DNA from 2 places in the Clostridium kluyveri DSM 555 genome. Region 1 is predicted to be linked to the other one. Evidence: riboswitches for the same ligand, from Rfam matches in the RefSeq annotation. Region 1 holds a riboswitch; the other holds the start of a gene.
The links. A riboswitch is a leader RNA that binds a small molecule or an ion and turns the genes downstream of it on or off. The one in region 1 is predicted to bind ZMP and ZTP.
Positions count from the first base shown of each region.

Region 2: it holds a riboswitch for ZMP and ZTP, as region 1 does, so the genes downstream of both, CKL_RS18780 (ECF transporter S component) here and pflB (formate C-acetyltransferase) in region 1, are expected to answer to the same signal.

Region 1 is NC_009706.1:1,149,074-1,156,918, forward strand. It holds gene CKL_RS05425 (DUF5050 domain-containing protein) at 1-772, shown strand, start outside; gene CKL_RS05430 (Ig-like domain-containing domain) at 897-1,571, shown strand; gene CKL_RS05435 (hypothetical protein) at 1,600-2,283, shown strand; gene CKL_RS05440 (homoserine dehydrogenase) at 2,541-3,842, shown strand; gene pflA (pyruvate formate-lyase-activating protein) at 3,997-4,725, opposite strand; gene pflB (formate C-acetyltransferase) at 4,736-6,970, opposite strand; ZMP/ZTP riboswitch at 7,068-7,146, opposite strand; gene CKL_RS05455 (PAS domain S-box protein) at 7,229-7,845, opposite strand, start outside.
Region 2 is NC_009706.1:3,897,538-3,905,382, reverse strand. It holds gene CKL_RS18785 (N-formylglutamate amidohydrolase) at 1-254, opposite strand, end outside; gene CKL_RS18780 (ECF transporter S component) at 289-1,191, opposite strand; THF riboswitch at 1,339-1,454, opposite strand; ZMP/ZTP riboswitch at 1,521-1,601, opposite strand; gene CKL_RS18775 (excisionase family DNA-binding protein) at 1,850-2,029, shown strand; gene CKL_RS18770 (response regulator transcription factor) at 2,052-2,747, shown strand; gene CKL_RS18765 (sensor histidine kinase) at 2,751-3,674, shown strand; gene CKL_RS18760 (ABC transporter ATP-binding protein) at 3,802-4,737, shown strand; gene CKL_RS18755 (ABC transporter permease) at 4,721-5,515, shown strand; gene CKL_RS18750 (ABC transporter permease) at 5,531-6,355, shown strand; gene CKL_RS18745 (hypothetical protein) at 6,352-6,813, shown strand; gene CKL_RS18740 (hypothetical protein) at 6,830-7,093, shown strand; gene CKL_RS18735 (P-loop NTPase family protein) at 7,225-7,845, shown strand; gene CKL_RS20510 (GntR family transcriptional regulator) at 7,829-7,845, shown strand, end outside.

The DNA.
Region 1 (7,845 bases):
ATCAGCAAACTATACTACTGTTGGAAAGACAGGAGGAAATATAACAACAACATTAAGTGCAACAGCTAAGGATACTGATGGAGCGGTTATTGCAAATGGAACAGCTTATGATATTTATGTTTTAAGTGTAGCAAATGGAACAAATGCTAATTTAAATGCATTATCAACAGCCAAATCTAATTTCACTCTTACTAATGCACCATTACCAGTAATATTTTCAGTAGCAGGCAAAACAACATCACCAGCAACTTTAAATGATGAAACTCCAGATGTAGTGGTCAAAGGTGTATCAGCAGGGAATACGGTAACTGTTTATGATGGCAGTAATGATATAGGAAGTGGAACAGTAGCAGTAGGAAGTACCACAATAACAATTACTACTAGTGCTCTATCAGTAAGTTCACATACACTGACAGTTAAAGCTACAGATGACGGAAGTATAATTAATACTTCAACACCATTTGTATATATTGTTGATAAAACAATCACTCTGCCAACAACTGACGGTTCATCAACATCAAGTTCATTGGTGTTAAAGGCAGGAGGTACTGAAACTGACTGGGCTTCAGTTGCAGTAACTAGTGGTGGTACGGCATCAGGAACAAAAGTGGCTTCTTCTGTATCAGGAGGAAATACTTGTACCATAAATGGAATTGTAGCAAGCGATGGTCAAACAGTAATATTTACTATAACAGATAATGCAGGAAACACTAAGTCATTTACAGCTACTTGGAATGAATCTGGATCATCTTGGGATGTTTTAACTGTTTAAATTTAATATTTTACAGTAATAATCTATAAGGATTATTACAATAAAAAATAGGAGGAAGTAAACATCTTCCTCCTTTAAACAAAATAACATATCCACTTCTCAGGTGTTGAAAGGAGGAGCTAAATTGATAAAAAGGATTAAAAAATACAGTTTAATAGCATTAACCCTATTTATGTTTTTATGTCTCAGCAATGGGGCTGTTTTAGCAGAGGACAGTGACACTGTAAATCTTGGAACCAGAACAATAACTGATGTAAATAAAACGTGGACAATAACTTTTAATAATCCTATAGAGTTTGACTCTGTAGCTGGCAACGTAGAAATTAGGGATGTCACCACAGGGAATAATGTTCCAATAAGTCCTGTACAGGGAGACAATAGATCTGTTGTTATAGTAAAAGCACCTTCTGAAGGGTATACAGTAGGCCATAATTATCTAATCACTGTAAATAAGAATATAAAACTGGAAAGTGGAACTCCATTATCTAAAACTACCACACTTAATTTCATAGTTGCCTCAAAGGAGGATAATGAGTATACTCTATCTGCAGATATTACTGTGTCACCGATTATCAGTGTATTTAAACAGATAACTGTAACTTCTACAAATTTGCCTGGTGCATCAAAGTATAAGATTGATGAGAACAATAAGTTATTTGATATAGGGGAGACCATGGCTTCATTGATATCAGAAGATACTGTGAAAGTCTATATATGTGATTCTAGTGGAAATGTACTTGGAACAGCTGATATGGATGTTTCCACCACCAAGAACAATATAAGTTTAAAATTACAGTAGTAAGTACTGTTCAAGGGAGAGGAAAATTTTGAAAAGAATTATGAAGAAAGTTGCTTTGATTTTAACCCTGGTAGTAATCTTATGTGTTTCTTATAATACTTTTAGTATTTCAGCAGAAGAAGATTTTAAAAATATGGGAACCAAGGTTATAAGTAATGTGAATAAAATCTGGACGGTAGAATTTACATCTCCGGCAGATATTGATTCTTTGAATAATAATATTAGAATTGAAGATCTTACAGATGGAAGTATTTCTAATTTAAGTGCTTCTCAGGGAGAGGATGAAAATTCAGTAGAAATTAATCCGCCTTCTGGAGGATATAAATTGTCCCATAATTATAAATTAGTCATAGATAAAAGTTCTAAATCTAAAAAACAAGAAAATCTGCCAAAGTCTGTTGTATTGTATTTTAATGTAGCTTCTAAAGAGAATAATGGCTATACTATTTCGGCAAATGTGGAGGTTTCTCCAATTATTGATATAGCAAAGACAATAACTATATCTGCTGCAAATTTACCTGGTGTATCAAAATATAAGATAGAAGGCAGTAATAACTTATGTGATATAGGTAAATCGGTATTTTTATTTGTTGCCCAAGACACAGTAAAAGTCTATCTATATGATAATAAACAGAATTTGCTGGGTACTTCCACGCTGGATGTAAGTACTACTAAAAATAATATCAGCACGGATATAACTTTGGCAGATTAAATGTTATAATAAGCGAGAAAAGAAAAACTATTGTAAATAGAGCAAAAAAGGCATATAAGTGACAAGGTTAATCTTAACTTGTCATTTATATGTTTTTATATGGCTAATAAGTTGGAAATATGCTATAATAATCCTGACTTATTTGGTATACTGCTAATTAATGAAGCAAATGGAAATACTTCAATCAAGTGATTTTTAAAAGGAGTATAAAATGTTTTGTAAATATAGATATTAAATACAGGAAGGAGAATGCAATTATGAAAAAGGTGAAAATAGCGTTAATGGGGCTTGGAAATGTGGGAACCGGAGTTTGGATGATATTAGATTCCAATAAAAAAGAGATAATGAAAAGATCCGGCTATGACGTGGAAGTGGCAAAAATCCTTGTGAGAAATAAAGATAAAAAAAGAGATGTGGAAGTTCCAGAGGAGATTATAACTACAGATTTTAATGATATATTAGAAGATGATTCAATTAAAATTGTAATTGAAGTTATGGGTGGAATAGAACCTGCCAAAGAATATATGCTAAAATGTATGGACAGAAATAAACATATAGTAACTGCAAATAAAATGCTTATTGCAACTGAGGGAGATGAGCTTTTTGAAAAAGCTCATGACAAAGGTGTGGTATTTAATTATGAGGCCAGTGTGGCAGGAGGTATTCCTATAATAAAGGGAATAGAAGAGAGTTTGACTGCCAATAAAATAGAAGAATTTTATGGAATAGTAAATGGTACTACAAATTATATCTTAAGCAAAATGCAGCTGGAAAGGCTGAATTTTGACGTGGCTCTAAAGCAGGCCCAGGATATGGGATATGCAGAAGCTGACCCTACCTCCGATATTGAGGGATTTGATGCCCAGTATAAGCTTGCCATACTTTCATCTTTAGCTTTTGGAACAAAGGTGGATGTAAATAATGTATATAGAGAAGGCATTACAAAAATTGAATCCATAGACATGAAATATGCCAAAAAATTTGATATGGTAATCAAGCTGCTTGCTATTGCAAAGGAGAGTAATGGAAAACTTGAGCTTAAGGTACAGCCTACAATGATCCCGAAAGAGCATCCTCTTGCAAATGTATATGATTCCTTTAACGCCATATTTATAAAGGGAAATGCAGTAGGAGATCTGATGTTTTACGGAAGGGGAGCTGGAAGTCTTCCAACGGGTAGTGCTGTGGTAGGTGATATTGTTGCCATATTGAGGAGTAATGTAGATGTGGCAAATTACAGTCATATAGCACAAAATGACTTATGGCACAGGGAAATACAAAATATCAGTGAAAGCCATAGTAAATTTTATATCAGAATTACTGTAATAGATCAGCCGGGAGTGCTTGGAGAGATAACAACAATTTTAGGAAAATACAATGTAAGTCTCCGTTCTGTAATACAAAAAGGTGAAGAAAACTCCAAAGGTCAAGTGACAATAGTGTTATTTACCCACAAGACCAGTGAAGCAGATGTAAGTAGTGCAATTGAGGAGCTTATGAATTTGAAACCAGTAATTACAATAGATAATGTTATAAGAATAGAAGACTTTAAAAATTAATAGTTAAGGGTTAATAGTGAAGAGTTAAGGATGATTTTTTTCAGTGAAACTTCATAAAATCCAACAAATCCCATTAAAGTTATGATTTAATGGGATTTGTTTTTAAAGTTTTTCGAAACAAAGTGGAGAAAAAACTTTCATTTACTCTTCACTTTTAATTTTTAATCCTTAACTCTTTAATAATATAATTTTCAAATATTTTTGCCTGTTTTATATCCATGGTACTGACATCATTTAATTTATAAGGTATTTTTAACTTATCATATTTATTTATCCCCAGTGTATGGTATGGAAGAATTTCAAAATTGTCTATTTTATCTAAGGGTATATGACTGCGGATTATATTCAATAATTTGTCCATAGCTTCATAATTATCTGTAATTCCAGGCACCATTACATGTCTTAACCATAATCGGCAATTTGAACGGTTCACAGCCTCTAAAAAGTGATAAAATTCATCCATGGAACTTCCAGTCAAATTTTTATAACCTTCTTTATCTACATGTTTTATATCCAGAATTACAAGATCTGTATATTTCAAAATTTCTTCATAGTTTCCCTTTCCAAAACCTGAAGTATCCAAGGCTGTGTTTATATTGTTTTCTTTGCACAGCTTGAAAAATTCAAGCAGGAATTCAGGCTGCATAAGTGGGTCCCCTCCAGAGCAGGTAACTCCTCCTCCTGATTTTTCAAAATACACCTTGAATTTTAATACTTTTTTTATCAGTTCATTAGCTTCTATCTCCATACCCTCATCCATAATCCAGGTATCTGGATTATGGCAGAAGGCACATCTTAATCTGCACCCTTGAAAAAATACCACTACTCTTATTCCAGGACCGTCCACAAGCCCCATAGTTTCTATGGAATGAATTTTCCCCATAAAGTCACCTTTAAACTCTTTGGTGGAAAGTTCTTTTGATTACTTCTTCCTGCTGCTGTCTTGTAAGTTTTATAAAATGAACTGCATATCCTGAAACACGTATAGTCAAAGTTGGATATTTTTCGGGATTTTCCACAGCATCTAACAGGGTTTCACGGTGCATTACATTTACATTTAAATGGTGTGCTCCCTTTGAGAAATATCCGTCCAAAATGGAGGCCAGATTATTTGTTCTTGTGTTTAAATCTTTTCCCAGGGCATCTGGTACAATGGAAAATGTATTTGAAACACCATCCTGGCACACAGAGCGATAAGGTATTTTAGCCACTGAATTTAAAGATGCCAGAGCGCCTTCCTTATCTCTTCCATGCATTGGGTTGGCACCTGGGGCAAAAGGTTCTCCTGATTTTCTTCCATCTGGTGTGGCTCCTGTCTTTTTACCGTACATTACATTTGAAGTTATGGTAAGTACAGAGAGGGTATGCTCTGCATTTCTATAGGTTTCAGTTTTTCTGAGTTCACTTATGAATTTATTTACAATTTCCACAGCTATATCATCTACTCTGTCATCATCATTACCGTACTTTGGAAAATCACCTTCTGTTTTAAAAGCCACTGCTGTGCCTTTCTGGTTTCTAATTGGGGTAACTTTTCCATATTTTATGGCACTCAATGAGTCCGCTGCCACTGAAAGACCAGCTATACCGCAGGCAAGAAATCTGTGGACCTTGGTATCATGAAGGGCCATAAGTCCTGCCTCATAGGCATATTTATCGTGCATATAGTGAATGGTGTTGAGGGCATTTACATATAATTTTGCCACATATTCAAGTACCTTAAAATAATTTTTCTTTACTTTTTCATAATTTAGAATCTCATCTTCCATTTTTTCTATATGGGGTACTATTTTTTCAAAGGTTTTTTCATCTGAGCCCTGGTTTATGGCATATAAGAGGGATTTTGCAATATTGCATCTGGCACCGAAAAATTGCATTTCTTTTCCCAGAGCCATGGCAGATACACAGCAGGCTATGCCATAGTCATCTCCATATACAGGTCTCATAAGGTCATCATTTTCATACTGCAGAGCATCTGTTTCAATAGACATTCTGCTGCAGTATTTTTTAAAAGGCTCAGGCAAGTTTTGTGACCATAGTATTGTTATATTTGGTTCAGGGGCAGGTCCTAAGTTTGTAAGGGTATTTAAAAATCTATAGGAGTTTTTAGTAACCAGTGTTCTTCCATCTATGGACATACCACCTATGCATTCAGTTACCCAGTTAGGGTCTCCAGCAAATAGTTCATTATAGTCTGGAGTTCTCAAATGTCTTTCAAGTCTTAATTTTATTACAAATTGATCTATAAGTTCCTGGGCTTCTTGTTCAGTTAAAGCCCCTTCTTTTAAATCCCTTTCAATATATATATCCAAAAATGTAGAAACCCTTCCAAGAGACATTGCAGCTCCGTTATTTTCTTTTATGCCTGCCAGGTAGCCAAGATAGGTAAATTGTACGGCTTCCTTTGCATTTCCGGCTGGATTTGATATGTCTATTCCATAACTTGCAGCCATATTTTTAATCTTATAAAGAGCTTTTATCTGCTCTGATACTTCTTCTCTCTGTCTTAGTATGTCTTCCAGCATATCAGGACTTTTAAGGGTCTTTAAATCTTTCTTCTTTTCTTCAATTAAATAATCTATTCCATAGAGTGCAACTCTTCTAAAATCTCCTATTATTCTTCCTCTTCCATAGGCATCTGGAAGTCCTGTTATAAGACCTACATGTCTTGCAGCTCTTATTTCCTCTGTGTATGAATCAAATACACCTTCGTTGTGGGTTTTTCTGTATTTTGTAAATATATTGTTCATATTCTCATCAATTCTGTATCCATAATCTGTAAGGGCATCTTTAGCCATCTTTATTCCACCAAAAGGATTTACTATTCTTTTAAGTGGTGCATCTGTCTGCAGTCCCACAATAACTTCATTCTCCTTGTCTATATAACCAGGCTTAAAATTATCTATTCCAGATACAGTATTTGTATCTACATCCAACACTCCACCTTTTTTAATTTCTTCTAAAATAAGTTCTTCAGATTTTTTCCATACTTTTTTGGTTTTTTCTGTAGGGGAGGTTAAAAAACTTTCATCTCCAGTGTAAGGAGTGTAATTTTTTTGTATGAAATTTCTTACGTCAATATTTTCTGTCCAATTTCCTGTGTTAAAATTCTTCCATTTTTTTTTCATAAAAGCCCCTCTTTTCAATAATATTTTGTAATTTGTAATGAATTCAATTGCAAATTATCTTAATTCTTGATATTAATCAAAAAGACCACCTGGACTTTTTGATTGCCCAGGCGGTCGGCTTTTAAAAATCGTACTCCTTGTGGTTAATTCCACTGCCGCCGGTTATACGATTCCTTCAAATCAATTTTGTGCAACACTAAAATATCATATTTATATTATTGTGTCAATATAAATAGGGAAGATTTTTAAATTCTTTAATCATAAAAATCGCTGTAGAATATTTTTTAATATATATATATCGAAAGGTTTTGAAATATAATCATCCATTCCTCCTTCAATACAAAGTTCTCTATCACCGGGCATGGCGTATGCAGTCATTGCAATTATAGGCATGTGACATTTTTCGTGAAGTTCATTTTTCCTAATTATCTTTGTGGTTTCAAGGCCATTTAATTCTGGCATTTGTATATCCATAAGTATTAAATCTACAGACATGGTTTCCAGAATTTTTAATGCCTGGTTTCCATTATAGGCACTTAAAAAATTATAACCTAGTTTTTTTAACATACCGCAGGCTATTTGCATATTTATTTCATTATCTTCTACTATCAAAATATTTTTGTTTAAAGTGTGGGGAACAGTATCCTCGGGCATTAATTTGCTATCTACAGCTTTATTGAAATACAGTAAAAATTCTGCTGTAAAACTAAAAGTACTTCCTATATTTTCAGCACTTTCAAACCATATGTCTCCATTCATGATTTTTACTAGTTCTTTAGATATTAAAAGTCCAAGACCTGTAGTAGAATAATATTCATTTTGAGGTACTTGTTGATAAACAAATCTTTTAAAGATCTGTTTTTTGAATTTTTCTT
Region 2 (7,845 bases), 1.2 Mb from region 1:
TCCCCATGTTTTGCACTATTGACCGGCCGGTTCATATCTACCACATAACGGCTTAGGTGGTTGATGATCGTGGTGCAGCCCATTGCAGGAAGAAAGTCGTATAGCTCCGGCAAGAACCAATCTGTGTTTGACAGACAGACGCCTTTAAGGAAGCTGCTGCGAATGTCTTCGGGGACAAAGGTGCCGCTGTGGGGTAAATCAATCACCACCGGAAACTGGTGTACGTTTTCATTTAAAACCGTATAGTGTTCCAAAATGCTCCGCTCCAATCTTACGAGTCTTTGATTTCTATTTGAACTTAACGGATGACCCATTCATTATCTCTTGCAGGGTATTCTGTTTTCTGCAAATGCCCATCAGAATGACCACAAAATATGCCTTGACTGTATTGCCAAGGATTTCTTCAATTACTCTGGGAATCCATATGACTGCAAACGGCAGTACCTTCCATGCGGTAAAAATTGTTTCACGCAATACGACTGTGTTAAGAGTGGTGACAATCAAACCGGAACCAATCATAGCGATAAGAAGTTGGGGGATCTGCTCCCTGCTTGTGTCATGAAAAATCTTTTTCGACAGGAAGAGATCAGCGGCTAACAACAGGATGCCGAGAGTTGCGCATCCAATCATTGCGGTTGTGACCCAAGAAATATATGTTGCCAGATTTCCCGATGGATCTTTTGTACCAATGGTTCTTTCAATCAGCATTTTACTGATAAGGTGCATGTTGTCCGTATTGACGTTTTCTTTTTGTACATGATTGTAGAATTCACGATTAACGCCATCGGCAGCCAGAAACGCAATATTACAAATCCCTGCTAATAACATGAGTACGGAAAAAATTGCAACTATCATTCTCATTTTCTTGTTGTCTTTGTTGCACAGGACAGACCATAATGCGCCCCGGATAAATCCACCGGCAGCTACGACCAGCGTCATAAGAGGTATATAGGTTCCAACAGGCTTTAAAAGGTAACCCAAAAAGTCAGAAAGCCCGGACACAACCGCGCCATATACTGGCCCGAATAACAGGGATGGCATAATGGAGAAAATGCCGGAGATGCCAACACTCATTCCATTTTGACCAAACACGGGTATGTAGAAAGAAAATGTTGTTTTTAAAACAAGTGAAATACTGAGAAATACCGCAGAGATTGTGATGCGGCGCACATATAAAGTTGTATTCTTCAATTTAACTTCTCCCTTCTTAAATAGAACGTGACATAGAAAGTTTATTGTTAAATTGAATTTCTAAGTTATAACCATCAAATACACCTCCTGTCATGCAGCACAGCTACACAACAAGAGGCACAATCATTACACCGCTTCTCCTTATGCAGCAGCGGGATGCGAACCTTGTACCGTAAGCCCTAAAAGGCTTTTCGTCCCTCTGACAACTCCCCGTTCAGAAGGCACTGCAAATCAATGATTTACGCACAACGTTCTACTCTGCTCTGATTCAAATGTTCTCTGAATGGTATTAAGTGCATTCAGAAAATAAAAAAGACCCACCAATCCAAGCATCATGCCCAGACGGTCGGCTTTCCAAAACGCTGTACTCCCTGTGGTTGAATCCACTTCCGTCAGTCATACAACACATTTATATTACCACTGCTCATTAGTATTGTCAACTTCAAGGCACAAATAGAAATTCATTGGACTCGCTGCATGATAGAGCGTGAGCTCGTAGGCTTTCAAAAATTCTTTCCAAGCAAAAAATTTATCGTATTAGCGCACAGCCAGCTCCCTCTCTTAATTAAAGTGAGAGGACTGGCTTTGCAAGGCGGTTGTTGCTTTCATTCGCGATTGCGTATATACTGAGAGAAAGACACAAGTTGGAGGAATACAAATGCTTGATTATATATCCGTACAGCAGGCCGCTGATCAATGGGGTATCTCAAAGAGAAGAATACAGAAACTCTGCGAGGAAAACAGAATAGCCGGAGCGGTTCGTTTCGGTCGCGCATGGGCAATTCCAAAGGATGCGGAGAAACCAGCTGATGCGAGGAAGAAAGAAGAAAAAAAGTAAATGAATCGAAGGAGGATTGAAAATGAGCTATAAAATCTTAGTGATTGATGATGATAAAGAGCTGTGTGCTTTGATCAGGCAGAGCGTGGCGGTTGAAAGTATAGACGCAGACCATTGCTATTCCGGTGCGGATGGGCTCGCCATGCTCCAGAAGAATGATTACCAGCTTATTCTTTTGGATGTGATGATGCCGGGAATGGACGGCTTTCAGACTATGGAGAAAATACGGCAGACAAGCAGTGTTCCCATACTAATGCTGACCTCCAAAAATGACAGCACATCAAAGGTTCGCGGACTGCGCTCGGGTGCGGATGATTATCTGACAAAACCCTTTGATATGGATGAACTGATTGCCCGTGTGGTTTCCTTAATCCGCCGTTATACGCGGTTCAATACGACTGGAGATCATTCACAGCCGCTGACTTATCAGGGGCTGACCATAGACTTGGACAGCCGGAGCGTAACCACTCAGAACGGGACGTTTGAATTGCCGCCGAAAGAATTTGACCTGCTGCTGTTCTGCGCGAAAAATCAGGGGAAGATTTTGACAAAACAGCAGATTTACGAGGAAGTTTGGGGTGAAGCATACGTTTATGATGACAGCAATATTATGGCGATTATCAGCAGGCTCCGCAAAAAAATCGAACCTGATTCCGGCGCTCCCTATTACATCCAGACGGTAAAAGGAATCGGCTACCGCTTCAACAAGGAGGTGTAAGCCGTGATTCTCGATGTGACATTAGGCATACTCTTCTTCCTTGCTCTTCTGTTCGGTATGATTTGTATGGGAAAACTCCTTGGTGTCAAGCGGCAGCTTCAGGACATGACAGATGCTCTGAATGACATTGAAGCCGGAAACGGAAATCGCAGAATTCTTGCCGTGGACAATGAGTTGACCGCAGACCTTTCCTACAAAATGAATGAAATTGTTACCCGTTACGAGGAACAGCTCTCCGGACTCAGGACAGCGGACGAAACCAATCGTCAACTCATGACTAGCCTCTCCCATGACGTGCGGACACCGCTCACTACATTGATCGGCTATCTGGATGCGTCGCATAGAGGCGTTGTCACAGGAAAAGAGCGCGAGGATTATCTGGAAATCGCCAGACACAAAGCCCACGACCTGAAGGATTATATCGATGTCCTTTTCGACTGGTTCAAGCTCAATTCCAGCGAATTCGCCTTATCCATAGAGCGGGTGGAGCTTGCGGAGCTAACCCGAAATGTTCTGAAAGACTGGATTCCCATATTTGAAGAAAATCATCTAGACTACGAAATTAATATTCCGGAAAGGCCGCTGTTTGCAAAGGTGGATTTGGACGGATATGCCCGTATTATCAACAATCTGGTGCAAAACGTCATTAACCATAGCCGGGCCACACAGATAAAAATCGAAATGACACAAGAAGGAAATAAAATTGAAATCCGTATCACAGACAACGGGATCGGCATCGAGAAAGCGGATCTGCCGCACATCTTTGAGCGGTTATACAAATGTGATAAAGGCCGCTCTGATAAGGGAAGCGGATTGGGACTGTCCATTGTCCGGCAGATGGTCGAAAAAATGGACGGTAAGATTACCGCCCAAAGTGAACCAAACCGATATACAGCGTTTATCGTTGGCTTCTCAGTAAAAAATTGAGTGAATCCCTGTCTGTGGGCAGGGATTTTTTTTCTGCCAAAATTGCAAGGTTAATGCAAGGTTAATGCAAGGTTAATGCAAGCTTGGCGTGTTACACTGGTTTCAGTAAGAAAAGGAGGTTCTGAGATTGAGTGATATAATCATTGAAACAAAAAATCTTACCAAACAATATGGCGCGCAGAATGGCGCGCAGAAAAGCGTTGCCAACCTGAGTATTCATGTAAAAAAGGGTCGTATTTATGGGTTGCTCGGACGAAACGGTGCCGGAAAAACCACGACGATGAAAATGCTGCTAGGCCTGACGCAGCCGACCTCGGGAGAGGTGAAAATTTTCGGTAAAAGCATTCGTGGAAATGAGAAAAAAATCCTGCCACGTGTCGGCAACCTCATTGAGTCGCCGGGCTTTTACCCAAATCTGACCGGCACGGAAAACCTGAATATCTTTGCCCGACTCCGGGGTGTTTCCAAGCGCAACGCTGTTTCCAGCGCATTGGAAGTTGTCGGGCTGCCGTACGGCGATAAAAAACTGTTTTCACAATACTCACTCGGTATGAAGCAGCGTCTGGCCATCGCGCTTGCCATCATGCACGACCCGGAACTGCTGATTCTGGACGAGCCGATCAACGGGCTTGACCCCATCGGCATTGCGGAAGTCCGTTCGTTCATCCGGGAGCTGTGCGACGCGAGAGGAAAAACCATTTTGATTTCCAGCCACATTCTTTCGGAAATATCCCTGCTGGCGGACGATATCGGCATCATCGACCATGGGGCTCTGCTGGAGGAAGAAAGTCTTTCTGAATTAGAAGAAAAAAACAGTAAGTATGTTCATTTCATCGTCTCCGACACGGCACAGGCGTCCAGAATCATGGAGCGAAGCTTTGGGACGAATAACTTTACGGTGGAAAATGACCGCAGTCTGCGCCTGTACGATACGAATTTGCCGGTGACGGCGCTCACCCGCGCTTTTATTGAGAGTGGATTGGAGGTCGCGGAAGCCCATACTTGCGAGGATACGCTGGAGGACTACTTCAAGCGCGTGACCGGGGGTGAGGGCATTGCATAACCTGATCCTCTGTGAATTTCAAAAGTTCAAACGGCGTCCCATGTTTCTGCTGGCGACACTGGCGGCATTCATTTTTCCGATTGTGATGACAGCGCTGTACTGGAACACCCCAACGCAGCCGGATTTTGACAATCTATTTTCGGGAATTGTTGACTACGGAGATTTCCTTCTGCTGCTTCCCATTTTGGTGGTAATCTCTACTTCGCTGTTTTTTACGGAGCAGGACAGCGACACGTTAAAAAACCTTGCGACGATCCCGGTCTCAAGAGAAAGGCTTGTGCTGGCGAAAATCAGCGTCATGGCGATTGTCGCCGTGGCCTATTCCCTCGGCGGATTTCTAGCCAGTGCAGTGTGCGCAAAGCTGCTGGGCATGGCTCTTATCAATATGGGGCAGAAATTTTTTCTCAGCATTTTGCTTGGGATTATGCTCCTGACAGCAGCTCTCCCATGCGTGGTGTTAGTGGTGTGGTTCAATAAGAACAACCTGATTTCCATTGTCATCACCCTGTTTTATACGATTGTCAACTACGTCGTCCACTTTACGGACGCAGGCATGCTGACACCTGTCGGCGTGAATATCGGGACTGTGCTGCCCATCCCGCTGATCAACCGCTGGATCTATCAGTTTTACGATCCGGGGAAAGGTTCAGCATCGGAATTTTATGAAACCATGCGGCCCTACTTCGTTTCCACCCCCGTCTGCCTTATAATCCTTGTGGTGATGGCGGTTGTGTTTACCGCGCTGATGATACGAATTTACAACCAGCGCGAACTATAGAAAGGAGGCGTGACGATGAATTTGATTCGCACAGAATTTCAAAAACTGAAACGGTACAGCATCATCCTCGTCGGCATCATCGGTGTAACCTGTTCTCCTATCATTTCAATTGCGATGCAGAACATGATGTCGGACGACGCCAAGACCGTTTTGAACTATACATTTCCTGATTTACTTAACAGCACCATCTGGAACAACATGACAATCTTTTTCCCTATGATTCTCGCCCTGATCGGCGGCTATATGATCAACCGGGAATACACGGATGACACCCTCAAGAATCTGCTGACCGTTCCCGTCAGCTTCCCGCGCCTTATGGCTGGCAAGCTGACCGCCCTCGGTGTGGTTGCGTTGCTGCTCGGCCTTTATAATGCATTCATTACAAGTATCGTCGGACTGATCTGCTGCCCGGAAAACATGTCGCTCTCCGTCATTGTATCGGGAAGCATCCAGATTATCGGTATGGCCCTCTTTACCTGTATTGGAGAATTCCCTCTGATCGCCCTTTGTGGGCGCAGACAGGACGCTTTCCGGGGCGGAGCCGTGGTTGCGTTCCTTCTCGGATACATTACGATTTACTTTAAGAATCCCGTGATCCGCAACCTGTGGCCGTTGTCAGCCGGGCTCAGTATCGTGGGGTTTGGCGGCGAAGGTTTTGTGTCCGATACCGCAGGCAGCTATGCTTCCACGCAGAACACTTTTATTGGCATCTGCGTAATCTTAGCAATGATAATACTGACAGGAATCATCATCCATATTCCGAGCAAAGATGCAGCTGCAGCCGCTTCCTTAAAGAAAGGCGGTCACGGCAGGCAAAACCGACAGGAGGCTTATAAGTGAAAAAATACATTCTCTTCTTAATGATCGCGTGCTGCTTCGTTTTCGTACTGACAGGCTGCACAAAAGATGAAATTGTCAATCATTATAACGAGGCTTTGCAGGAGGCCGGGGACGATAACCTGACGAAAGACAGCAAATTGCAGGGAAAGCGCAGCTTCGGCTCCGACAGCTATGTCGGAAACTATTCCGCTGATTATGACAGCTTCACGGGAACGGAAACCCTCTTTGGCGGAACGGCGCTGGAACGAAACGACGGAAATGAAATCAAAGTCACCTGCACACTCAACATCACGGATGGGACTGCAAAGGTTGTTTTTAAGTCAGGGACGGATGACCCTCAGGTGCTGATCGAAAGCAGCGGCGATTATTCTGAAACAATTGAGCTGCCATCTGCCAGCAACTATATTGCCGTTGAGGGCGATGGCTTCACCGGCTCTGTAGAACTGGAAATCAAATAAAAGGAGTTAAAAAACCATGAAAAATAAAATTCTAAGTATCATTGCCTTTATAACGATCTTTGTCCCCATTACGATCCTCTTTGTGTGGAAGCCGTCCGACCCGAACGCGACAGGTATCGTGATCGGTTACTTCATCTTCATCGCGCTCAGCTTTATTTATTCACTGTTTCTGTTTGCCAAAAAGCATTTGAGAGATATTTATACCAAAATTGCTCTTGGCCTGAACGCGGTGTACCTTGTGGGTATTCTGGCTTTTGTCGTGATTCCGCGTCTTATCTAAGATTGTCAGAAAAAATAACACGGGATTATCTATGAAACTGAGCGTGTATATTTGCAGTCAGCAAATCATTGCTGTATACAGTAGTCCTTGGGCATATTAATTTTTCAGGAAAGGAGCATGAACATTGTAATATGAACCGTGATGTACTGCACTGTACCGGTCTCACGAAAATAGAGGCCGGGGAAACAATCTTTCATGATATCAGCTTTAATCTGCACTACGGGAAAATCATAGCCTGTACAGGAGCCGGAACCCACGCGCTAATACGGATTTTGATCGGCAAAGATGCCAATTACATAGGGAAGTTTCAAATCGACGGGTCTATGGGATATGTGCTGCTGTCGGACACAGTCCCACTGGAGCAGACCCCCTTACAGGTCTTACAGAAAGCAAATGCAAAGCACGAAACTGACAATATGCTAACCGGTATGCTGTTGATTGCCGGGCTGGATGGTAAGGAGAACATGCTATGCAGCGAACTGACATCAGGCGAGATCCGCAGACTGCTGGTGATACGAGAAATCCTGAAAGCTCCTGATTTATTGGTTCTGGAGGATATGTTTACAGATGCTTCAGCGTATGATCAAAAAATCATAAAGAGAATGCTCATTGAGGTTAACGCATACATAGCCGTGCTTCTAACCGCGTCCTCCGCAGAGCGTATGCGCGGACTTACTGATCAGGTTATAAATCTGGATACCGGTCAAATGAAGCTGGAAGAGGATGGGCAGCATAATGAATTTCGACAGTAA